Regions from separate parts of the Janthinobacterium sp. BJB304 genome, predicted to be linked through region 2. Evidence: predicted binding sites of a transcription regulator. Region 2 holds the regulator's gene; the other holds the start of a gene.

Region 1 (5,603 bases), on a different contig from region 2:
GCTGGGCCAGCACTACACCGTGCAGGCGCTCGACATGCATGCGCACGACCCGGATTATCCCGTCAGCACGGGCTGGCCCGAGCTGGTGCGCGAGTACATCGACGACCTGGAACGCCGCTACAGCGCGCCCGTGATCCTCGTCGGCCATTCGCTGGGAGGCATGCTCAGCGTGATGGTGGCCAAGCAGCGGCCCGACCTGGTGCGTTGCGTGGTCTTGCTCGATTCGCCCGTGGTGGCGGGCTGGCGCGCCTTGCTGGTGCGCCTGGCGCGCAACACGGCGCTGGGCGAGCGTTACTCTCCCGCCCGTTTTTCCGCCCGGCGGCGCAAGCTGTGGCCCGACGCGCAAGCCGCGTATGAACACTTCGCGGCCAAGGACATGTTCGCCATCTGGGCGCCGCAAGTCTTGCGCGATTACATCGACAGCGGCCTGGTTCCCCATCCGGACGGGGTGCAGCTGCGGTTTACGCGCGAAGTGGAAACGCAGGTCTACCGCAGCTTGCCGCACCATATCGGCGGCCTCGTCAAGGATGGTTTGCCCGTGCCCATCGGCTTTATCGGCGGCACGGAATCGGTGGAATGCCGCCAGGCGGGGCTGACGGCCACGCGCAAGTTGGTCGGCAAGTTTTTCCGCCAGGTGCCGGGCGGGCATCTGTTTCCCATGGAAAACCCTGAACTGACGGCGCAAGTGGTGCGCGAGATGATCACGGCATTGCTGGCGAAACAATAGCCTTCCACCAAGGATTTTCAGGGGATGGGGGCCAACAGCGGCGGATTTTCGCGTAAAATCCTGCCATTCGGGCCGCGCCTGCACCAGGCGCGCCGCCCCAGCCATTCGATATTCTAGAAAGATACCCCTGCGATGACGATTAAAAGCGATAAATGGATACGCCGCATGGCGGAAACAACGGGCATGATCGAGCCGTTCGAACCGGGCCAGGTCAAGGAACGCGACGGCAACCGCATCGTTTCCTACGGCACCTCCAGCTATGGCTATGACATCCGTTGCGCCGACGAGTTCAAGTTGTTTACCAACATCAACACCACCATCGTCGACCCCAAGGATTTTGACGCGAATAACTTCGTCGACGTGTCGGGCAAGGGCTATTGCATCATCCCGCCGAATTCGTTCGCGCTGGCCCGTACCGTGGAATATTTCCGCATTCCCCGCAACGTCTTGACGATTTGCCTGGGCAAGAGCACGTATGCGCGCTGCGGCATCATCGTTAACGTCACCCCGTTCGAACCGGAATGGGAAGGCTATGTGACCCTGGAGTTTTCGAATACGACACCGTTGCCGGCGAAAATCTACGCCAACGAAGGCGTGGCGCAAGTGCTGTTCTTCGAATCCGACGAAGTGTGCGAAACCTCGTACAAGGACCGCGGCGGCAAATACCAGGGCCAGGTGGGCGTGACCCTGCCGAAAACCTGATTGCTTGAACGGGCGGGGCCCAGTCCTGCTTTAAATCTGTTTCAGCAGCCACGCCTTCAGCGCCGTTGACGGCTGGTACAGGGGAACATGGCCGCGCAGCAAGATTTGCGCGCTGCGCCGGTAGGCCGCGCCGTCGATGGTGATGTTGCCCGTTGCCCCGTCCTGGCGCGTCACGATGGTGGTGTCCAGGATGCCGGCCGGGTTGGCTATGCCCAGTTCCATCTCTGTTTCCGCTTGCTTGACTGGCGGCACGCCGCGCGCCAGCGCATGCGCCACCGTGCCCGGTATCAGGCAGGCGGCCGCCAGGCAGCAGCCCCCCGAGACGGCCAGCGAGGCGTGGCCCGATTGCGGCGTAAAGTAACGCACCGCAATATTTCCCTCTCCCGCCGCCGGCCCCACGATGCAGAACTTGGGGATGGTTTCGCTGCGTTCCAATTCCGCCAACGTCATCAACCCGCCATCGCGCTTGCGCAAGCCCATCAGCAGTCTCGCCGCGCTCCACACCTGGCGGATCGCCTGCATGAACGCCGTGTCCGCTTCCAGTTCCGCGATGGACTCGTGCGCCGTCTTGCCGAACTGGCTCGCTGGCGCGATGACCATGGGCACGGCCACATCCACGCACGAGACCGCATAACCGTGCACCACATCCTGCGCATTGCCTGTTGGTAATAACTTGCCCGTCTTGGCGCCTGCCGGCTGCCGCAGGAACAGGTCCACGCGGGGGAAGTTGCCGGTCACGCCAGGAATGCTGGCGGCCGTAAAGCTGCCGTCGCGTTCGCGCGCCATGCGCGAGGTGGTGATGACGCCCGTGTTGGTGTTGCGGATATCGATATCGTGCGCGCCGATGGCCAGCGCCTCGATCACGCCGCTGTCCAGTCCCCACAGTTGCAGGGCGGACGACATATTGCCGCAGTTCACGCTCCAGTCGATATCGCCGTGTTCGCCAGCCAGCTGGGCCAGGGTGCTGACCAGGCGCGGCTGGCCCGCATGCTGTTCCACCTCGGCGAGGAAGACTTTATTGCTGGTGGGCGCGCCCCGACCCATGCCCGTGATTTGCCGGTTGCCCGGCTGCCGGCCGGACTGGGGCACGCCCATCAGGTGGCGCAGCAATTCCTCGCGCAGCGTTTGCTCGGCCGGCACGCAGGCCCCGTGCAAGACCAGGCCCGTCGATGTGCCGCCACGCATGTGGTGGACGGGAAACTCGATCACGCCGCAGCGTTGGCGGGGCACGAGGTCGGGCAGGGCGGGCAGCAGGGGCGTCATCATCATGGATCGTGGTCAAGGCAGGAAGCGCCAGTGTGCCAGTTTTTCTTGCTGGCGTGCAATCGGATGGTGCGCGCGGCGTCTTTACATGGCTTTACCCGCCTTTACATTTGCCGCCCTGTATTGAGTACCTTGCGCGCCGATAATAAGGTATTGAATAATCAGGGGGGCAGTATGGTAGCGGCAATCGGTTCCGGCAGCGCAGTCAGCGCGGCCAGTGGCGCCAGTGCGGGCAGCAGTGCGCAGATCGCGGCGTTGCAAAAGCAGATCACGGCGGCGCAAAAACAGTTGACGGAGTCGCAGAAGGGCGAGCAGACGGACGCGTCGCAAAAGCTGCAGCAGCAGCTGGCGCAGCAAATTCAGGCCTTGCAGGCGCAAATCGCCCAGCTACAGGCGGCGGCCGCGCAGAAGGCGGCGCAAGGCGATTCCCAAACGGCCAGCAGTGCTGACACGGCGGCCAGTCCCGCCAAGTCCGCCTCGTCCACGCTGGGCAGCATCATCGATACGCAGGCGTAACAACACATCCACGCACCAGGCTTGCCGACAGTTCAGCCTGGCGTTTTGACGGGCAGCAGCATTTCCACGCACAAGCCGCCACCGCTGCGCAAGCTGGCCCCGATGCGGCCGCCATGGGCGTTGATGACGTGCCGGGCGATAGCCAGGCCCAGGCCGTGTCCATCCGTGCTGTGCTGGGTATTACTGGCGCGGAAGAACGGTTCAAAAATGCGCGCCAGGTCCGCGCCAGCCACGCCGGGGCCCCGGTCCAGCACGGCGATGCGCAGCCAGTCGGACATGCGAGACAGTTCCACTTCCACCGTGCCGCCATCGGGGCTGTGCTTGACGGCGTTGCGCACCACGTTTTCCACGGCGCGCGCCAGCAATTCTGGCTGGCCCGTGACGCTGGCGTCGGGCATGGCCGCATCGCCCGCCAGTTCGACGTTCAACTGGCGTGCCCGGGCCTCATAGCGGGCGTCGTCCACGATGTCGTGCACGAGGTCGGCGATGCTGACGTCTTCGCTGTGCATGTGCCCGGCTCCCGTTTGCCCGGCGCCGGCTTCCAGCCGTGACAGCGTCAGCAGTTCACCGATCAGTTTATCCATGCGTTCGCTTTCGCGTTCGATGCGCTGCATCGAGGCGGCCATCTTTTCCGGCTGCTGGTGCGCCAGGCCGATGGCGGCCTGCAGGCGCGCCAGCGGCGAGCGCAACTCGTGCGAGACGTCATGCAGCAGACGTGTCTGGCTATCCATGAGGCTGCGCAAGCGGCCCGTCATGCGGTCGAAATCGCGGCCCAGGTCCGTCAATTCATCGCCGCGCTTGCCGCTGGCGTGAAAACGCGGCGCCAGATTGCCGTGCGAGGCGGCCTCGAACGCTTGCCGCAGGTCGCGGATGGGGCGCGCAAAATACCAGGCCAGCAGGAAAGAAAACAGCAGGCTGGCGGCAATGGCCGCCCCCAGGGGAATGAAGGTGCGGTAGGGCGTGTCCATGCGCGGGGGCGGGCCGCGGCCGAATTCGCCGCGTGGCGGCGCAGTGCCTGCTTCGTGGGGCCGTGGACCGGCTCCCATGGCGCGCGGGCCGCTCATGGCGACGGCGTTGAGCGTGTCGCGCGCGGCGCCTGCTTCGGCATTGCGGAAGCGTTCGGACGAGGGCAGGAACAGCAGATAGCGCTGGCCGTCGCTGCCGGTGACCGTGCGCACGACGGGATGGGCCTGGCTTTGCTCCAGCATGGCGCGCGCCTTGGCCAGCATGGCGGGATGCACCGCGCGGCCCATCAGTTCGTGTCCGCGCGCATCGACGGCAAACACGCGCATGCGCTCGAGCTTGCTCAGGAATTGCCGCAAGGCCTGGCTGCCGCCCGCTTCCAGGGTGGCGCTGGCGGCCTCGATGATCATTTGCGCGGGCGGACTGGTGTCGATGTCGAGGGCCCGCTCCTGCTGGGCCGCCCGGTTTTTCAGCCAGAAGGTGCCGCCGATGCCGATGGTGGCGGTCACTTGCGCCAGCATGATGCACAGAAAAAACTTCCAGAACAGACGGCCCACGCTTACTCCTTGATCAGCTGGTAGCCGAGACGGTACACGGTCTGCAGGCAGGAGCGGCCATCGGCCAGGCTGCCCAGTTTGCGGCGCAGGCTGCTCAAGTGCACGTCGATATTGCGGTCGAAGCGGGCCATGGGACGGCCCAGACCCAGTTCCGATAATTGATTCTTGCTTACGGGCTTGCCCGCATGGCGCACCAGCACTTCCAGCAAGTTGAATTCCGTGCTCGTCAGCTCCAGGTGCGCGCCGGCCCAGGAAACGCGGCGCTGTTCCGGCCACATCGTCAGTTGCCCTACGGTGAGCGGCGCCAGACCCGAGCTGTCGTGCGGCGCCGCCTGCGCGCGGCGCAGGATGGCGCGGATGCGCGCCGTCAGCTCGCGCGGCGTGCACGGTTTCGTCACGTAATCGTCGGCGCCCAGCTCCAGGCCCACGATACGGTCCGTATCGTCGCCGCGCGCCGTCAGCATCAGGATGGGCAGGTTGCTGCCGGCGCGGATGCGGCGCAGGGTTTCCAGTCCATTCATGCGCGGCATCATGACGTCGAGGATGGCGATGGCGTACAGGCCCGTCAGCGCCTCGGCCGCGCCGCTTTCGCCGTCATGCACGGCGCGGGCATCGAAACCTTCCTGCGTCAGGTATTCCTGGAACATGCCGACCAGTTCCACGTCGTCATCGATTAACAAAACCTTGCTCATGCCTGTGCTTTTTTCGGGTGAATATCGCCCGATGATAGCAGTCAACAGGCGCGGCTCAGGGCCCTTTTACCCGCTTTTACATACGTCCGCTTACATTTGCGCAGCTTCCTTTACACGCTTTTACGCGGCCCTAACGTTGCTTTACACGCCAGACGCCGACAATCAGCGCTGATCTCCACGAAA
Region 2 (5,603 bases):
CCAGCGCCGCCATCACCGTTTCGACATGGTCGCCCTGCACTTCGATCACGCCATCCTTGACCGTGCCGCCCGAGCCGCATTGCGTGCGCAGCTGCTTGCCCAGCAGGGCCAGCGCGATGGCGTCCAGCGCCAAGCCCTTGACCACGGTCACGCTCTTGCCGCCGCGGCCCTTGGTCTGGCGCGACACGCGCACCACGCCATCGCCCGCCGGCGCCGTCTTGGCTTGCGCCTTGCACGCGCATTGCGCCAGCGGCTGGCGGCAGGCGGGACACATGCGGCCCGTTTCAGTGGAATAGACGAGACCGCCCAGGGAGCTGCTTTTCATGATGGAGAGATAATAGGTAGAAATAAAAGAAAGATGGCCGCGCTTGTAGCAAGCGGCGGCGTTCAGTTGGCGGGAACCGGTGCCGGCGCCACAGGCGCCGTCGGCACTTCCGTCACCGTTTCCGGGATGCCCGAGAGGATCGTCACGGCGACCCGGCGGTTGCGCGCGCGCCCTTCCGGGGTTTCGTTGGGCGCCACCGGGATATTGTCGGCGTGGCCCACCGCCGTCAGGCGCGACGCCTGCACGCCGCTGGCGATGAACAGGCGCACCACGGCGCTGGCGCGCGCGGCCGACAATTCCCAGTTCGAGGCAAAATTGGAATTGCTGATCGGCTGCACGTCCGTATGCCCTTCCACCTGCACGTCGTGCGTGTCATCCTTGAGCAGCACGGCGACGGCGCGCAGGGCCTGGTCCGATTCCGCCGTCAGGCGCGCCGCGCCCGGGTCGAACAGCACGCTGGCATTGATTTCCACGCTCACGCCGCGGCTCGTCTGCGTGACCCGCACCTTGCCTTCCTTGACCAGCGGCGCCAAGGTGGACGTGAGGTCCTGCGCCAGGCGCGTCATGTGTTCGCGCTCGCGGCGGATCGCTTCCGTGCGGCGTTTCAGGGCGGGATTCGGCAACGGGATCGCCTGCGGCGCTTCCATGATGATGGGCGGCGCGCCCTTTTCCAGGCTGAAGGCCTGGCCGATGGCATTCTGGAAGACGCGGTACTTGCCTTCGTTGACTTGCGAAATCGCGTACATCACGACGAAGAACGCGAACAACAAAGTGATGAAGTCGGCGTACGAAATCAGCCAGCGGTCCTGGTTGTCCGGTTCCTCGTCATACTTCCTGCGCGCGCGCCGCATCATGATCAGTGCTCGTGCAGCAGGCTGGACACGCGCTCTTCGATGATGCGCGTATGGTCGCCCGTGGCGATGTCGTACAGCACGGCGGCCGTGATTTCATACTGCAGCACGCGGCGCGAGACGATGGCCTTGAGCTTGTTCGCCACCGGCAGGAACAGCAGATTGGCCAGGCCCACGCCATAGATGGTGGAAACAAAAGCCACGGCGATGCCGCTGCCCAGTTTGCTCGGGTCGGTGAGGTTTTCCATCACGTGGATCAGGCCCAGCACGGCGCCCAGGATGCCGATGGTGGGAGAATAGCCGGCCGCCGATTCCCACACCTTGACGGCCTGGCGCTCGGCCATTTCGTAGGCGGAAATTTCCACGTCGAGCAGCTGGCGCAGCTTGTCGGGCGCGATGCCGTCGACGATCATGCGCAAGCCCTTGGCGTTGAAGCGATCAGCCGTGTTTTCCATCAGCCGCTCGAGCGCCAGCGGGCCGTCGCGGCGCGCCGTCAGGCTCCATTGACCGATGTCGCGCGCCAGCGCGGCGCGCGTGTCGGCGGGCGGCAGGAAGACCCAGCGCAGCATTTCCAGGCCGCGCACGAAGGTGCGCAACCGCGTCTGCAGCAGCACGGCGCCGAAGGTGCCGATGATGACGATGGCGAAGGCGGCCGGCTGCAGCAGGGAGGCCATCTTGCCGCCTTCCAGTGCCTGGCCGACCAGCAGGCCCGCCAGCGCCAGCGCCAGCCCGATTACGCTGGACCAGTCCACGCCTGCTCCCTCAAGGTTGCGCGCAGGCGCGCGACGGCCTGGGTATGCAGCTGCGAGACACGCGATTCGGATACGCCCATCACCGCGCCGATCTCCTTCAGGTTCAGCTCTTCTTCGTAATACAGGCCCATGAGTATTTTCTCGCGTGGTGGCAGCGCGTCGATGGCATCGATCACGGATTGCCGGAAATCGGTATCGAGCAGGGAACGCAAGGGGTCGCTGTCCTCGTCCACGCAGTGGCGGTCGAGGAAGCTGTCATTGCCGTCCGGGTCATGAAAGTCTTCGTAATACACGAGCTGGTGGCCGCCGCCGTCGCCCAGCATTTCCTGGTAGTCGGCCAGCGACATCTTGAGCAGCTTCGCCACTTCCGATTCCGTCGGCGGATGGCCGAGGCGCTGCTGCAAGGTGCTCATCGCCTCTTCGATCTTGCGCATGTTCTGGCGCATGCTGCGCGGCAGCCAGTCGCTGGTGCGCAATTCGTCGAGCATGGCGCCGCGGATGCGCAGCACGGCATAGGTCTCGAACTGCGCGCCATGCGTCTCTTCATAGCGGCTTATGGCATCGAGCAGGCCGATCATGCCGGCCTGGATCAGGTCATCGACCTCGACCGAAGGCGGCAATTTCGCCTTCATATGGTGCGCCAGACGCTTCACCAGCGGAATGTGCTCCGTCAGCAAATAGTCCTTGTTCGATTTCCCTTTGACCGTGTACATAGGCTGCTTATTGTTTTCTCATCTTATCTGGTGCTGCGGTTCGATTCAGGCGCTGAACTGGTGCGGGCTCCCCGTCTGGTACAAGGTGCCGCCAAGCACCGGCGCCGCCGAACGGGCCAGCCGCTCGGCCAGTCCGCGAAACGCCACCGAGGCGCCCGCCAGCGGAAACGCATCGACCACGCTGCGGCCCAGGCGCGCCGCGCGGTGCAGATATTCATCGGCAGGCACCGAACCCATCGAGGTCAGCTTCACGGCCAGGTAGCGGCTCGCCGCCTGTGCCATATTATCGTATACCACTTTTGCCTCGGATTCGGAAGCGCCCGTGACGAGAATGCCGAACGGGCGGCGTCCCAGTTCCTGGCTCAGGCGCTTGATCAGGCAGTAGGCCGCCTTGATCGAAGTGGCGCTGGTCGACACTTGCACCACGATATCCGACGAGGCCATCAAGGGCACGGGGAAGCAATCGCCCTCGTCGGCCACGACGCCGTCGACCAGCACGATGCCGCTCTGGCGCGCCAGCACCTCGAAGGTCTTGCCCAGGCGGCGCAGTTCGTCCTCGCCCGCATAGTCCATGCTGTCCATCAGGTGGTTGCGCGCGCCCAGGCTGGCCACGCCGAAGCCTTGCGGCACCTGATGGATGACCTGGTTCAGGCCGCACTGCTGGCGCGCCACGTCGCGCAGGCTGGCGCCGTGCGCCAGTCCCAGCCGTGCAGCCACGCCATCGCTGCCGCCGCTGGCGTCAAGCAGCAGCACGTCATTGCCGCCATAGGCGAGCGAAGCGCCCAGGTTGACCAGCATGGCGCCCTTGTCGTCCTGCGGCGTGGCCGAGAGGAACGTCATGACGCGCGGCTGCGGGCCGGCCAGCATGCGGCGCAAGCCCTCGGCCTGGTCGAAATCGAAATTAGCCAAGGTGCACCCCGCGCGCTTCATTGTTGCGGGCGGCCGCCTGCGCCATCAGGAGCGGCAGTTCGGCGTCGGAAAACTGCGTGGCCGCCGAGTCGCGCTTGAGCTTGAAGGCGCGGTCGATCAGGTAGCCGCGGTCGGCCAGGTACAGGTCTTCCGGCACGCGCTGGCCGTTCGACACATAAAACAGGTTCAGCTTCTGGCGGATCACCACGTCGAGCACGTTGCCGATCGACGCCGCTTCATCGAGCTTGGTCATGATGCAGCCGGCCAGGCCGCTGCCCTGGTAGGCGCGCACCACTTCGTTCAGCGTTTCCTGCGTCGCCGTCGAGTTCAGGCACAGCAAACGCTTCACGTCGGCGCCGGCGCCCGACAGCATGGCCACCTGTTCCGTCACCATCTGGTCGCGCTGGCTCACGCCCACGGTATCGATCAGCACCGTGTGCTTGTTCTTGAGTTCCTTCAGGGCGATGCGCAAGTCCGCTTCGTCCTTCACCGAATGCACCATCACGCCGAGGATCTTGCCGTAGATGCGCAGCTGTTCGTGCGCGCCGATACGGTAGGCGTCCGTGGTGATCAGGGCCAGCTTTTCCGGGCCGTGGCGCATCACGCAGCGGGCCGCCAGCTTGGCCGTGCTGGTGGTCTTGCCGACACCGGTCGGGCCGACCAGCGCGAACACGCCGCCCTGCTCCAGCATGGCGTCTTCATTGGCGACCGTGTTCAGGTTGCGGCTCAGGACGGTCTTGATCCAGCGCATGCTTTGCGCGCCGTCGAGGCCGGCGGGCAGCTTGTCGATCAGGTAGCGCGCCAGGCTGGCCGAGAAGCCGGCCGCCAGCATTTCGCGCAGCACGACGGCTTTTTGCGGCTCGCGCTGCTGCGTCGAACCCCACGAAATTTCCGCCAGCTGGGTTTCCATCATGCCGCGCATGGCGCGGATTTCATTCATCATGCCGCTCATCTCGGCGGCGGCGTTTTCCTTGACGTGCGCCAGCGCGCTGGCCATCATCTGCTGCATGCGGGCCATGTCCACTGGCTCGCCGGCTGCCTGGCGCGGCGCGGCAGGACGGGGCGCGGCCGGGCGCTGGGCCGGGGCGGCCGGACGCTGCGGCGTGGCGAACTGGGTCTGCAACTGGGGACGGGGCTGGGCCATTTCGGACGCGGCCGGCGGCGACGCCAGCGAAGCGGCATCGTCATTGGCCAGCGCAAGGATTTCCACCACGCCATCGGTCTGGCGGTTCGACAGGATCACGGCGTCGGGACCCAATGCTTCGCGCACCTTGCGCAGCGCATCGCGCGACGAGGCGCCCGTAAATTTCTTCACATTCATGACCGGCCTCCCAAGGCGGGGGTGGCGCAATATTGGCTGAACTGTGTGACCATCATCGACTCCTGTTGCTTGGGTGCTGTCTTCCACATGGACACAGATCACCCGGACAGTTTCTATTATTAGCGATGCTTGCAGGAAATGATCGAAGGAACAGGACGGGAAAGTACCCGTTATTCAGTTTGCCGGCAGGAAATTGATGTTTATTTGACCAAAAGCAAGGGCCGAGAAGCTGGGGTCAGACCCCCACTAACGCTAACGACATCTGGGGTCAGACGGGGACGCCGAGTCCCCCTCGCACGTTGGCGATGACCTTCATGTTGGCGGTGTTGAGGGTCTGACCCCGGCATTAACTATGTCAACTACTGCGCCCCCACCAGCGCCGTAACGCGGATCGTCTTGGTTTCCGGCACTTCCGCATGCGACAGCACTTTGAGCTGCGGCAAGGCGCGGCGCAGGAAGCGCGACAGCAGGGCGCGCAGCGGCGCCGGCACCAGCAGCACGGGCGTCAGGCCCAGCGCTTCCTGCTGCTGCGCGGCCAGGCCCGCCTGGTGGGCAATGGTATCGGCCAGGCCCGGCTCGATGCCGGCGCCGTCGCCGCCATTGCCCATCGCCTGCATCAGCAGGCGCTCCAGGCGGCTGTCAAGGGTCATCACGGACAACTCGGCCGCACCGGGGAACAGCTGCTGCACGATGGCGCGGCCCAGCGAGACGCGCACCAGCGCCGTCAGGTCG

The links. Region 2 encodes FliA, which starts transcription of late flagellar genes. Its sites were predicted from a motif close to CTAAAGTTTNNNNNNNNNNNGCCGNTA; they were not measured.
Region 1: CSQ95_RS15975 (FlxA-like family protein) is a predicted target of FliA. The motif match lies at 2,811-2,837, and genes of this name have one in related genera.

The regions. Positions count from the first base shown of each region.
Region 1 is NZ_PDZN01000012.1:140,290-145,892, forward strand. Features, by position in the region: gene CSQ95_RS15960 (alpha/beta fold hydrolase) at 1-727, shown strand, start outside; gene dcd (dCTP deaminase) at 860-1,429, shown strand; gene CSQ95_RS15970 (PrpF domain-containing protein) at 1,460-2,698, opposite strand; gene CSQ95_RS15975 (FlxA-like family protein) at 2,867-3,208, shown strand; gene CSQ95_RS15980 (cell wall metabolism sensor histidine kinase WalK) at 3,241-4,728, opposite strand; gene CSQ95_RS15985 (response regulator transcription factor) at 4,731-5,420, opposite strand.
Region 2 is NZ_PDZN01000004.1:157,750-163,352, reverse strand. Features, by position in the region: gene CSQ95_RS06410 (translation initiation factor Sui1) at 1-325, opposite strand, end outside; gene motD (flagellar motor protein MotD) at 388-1,176, opposite strand; gene CSQ95_RS06400 (flagellar motor protein) at 1,182-1,928, opposite strand; gene CSQ95_RS06395 (RNA polymerase sigma factor FliA) at 1,910-2,641, opposite strand; gene CSQ95_RS06390 (antiactivator of flagellar biosynthesis FleN protein) at 2,687-3,550, opposite strand; gene flhF (flagellar biosynthesis protein FlhF) at 3,543-4,871, opposite strand; gene flhA (flagellar biosynthesis protein FlhA) at 5,231-5,603, opposite strand, start outside.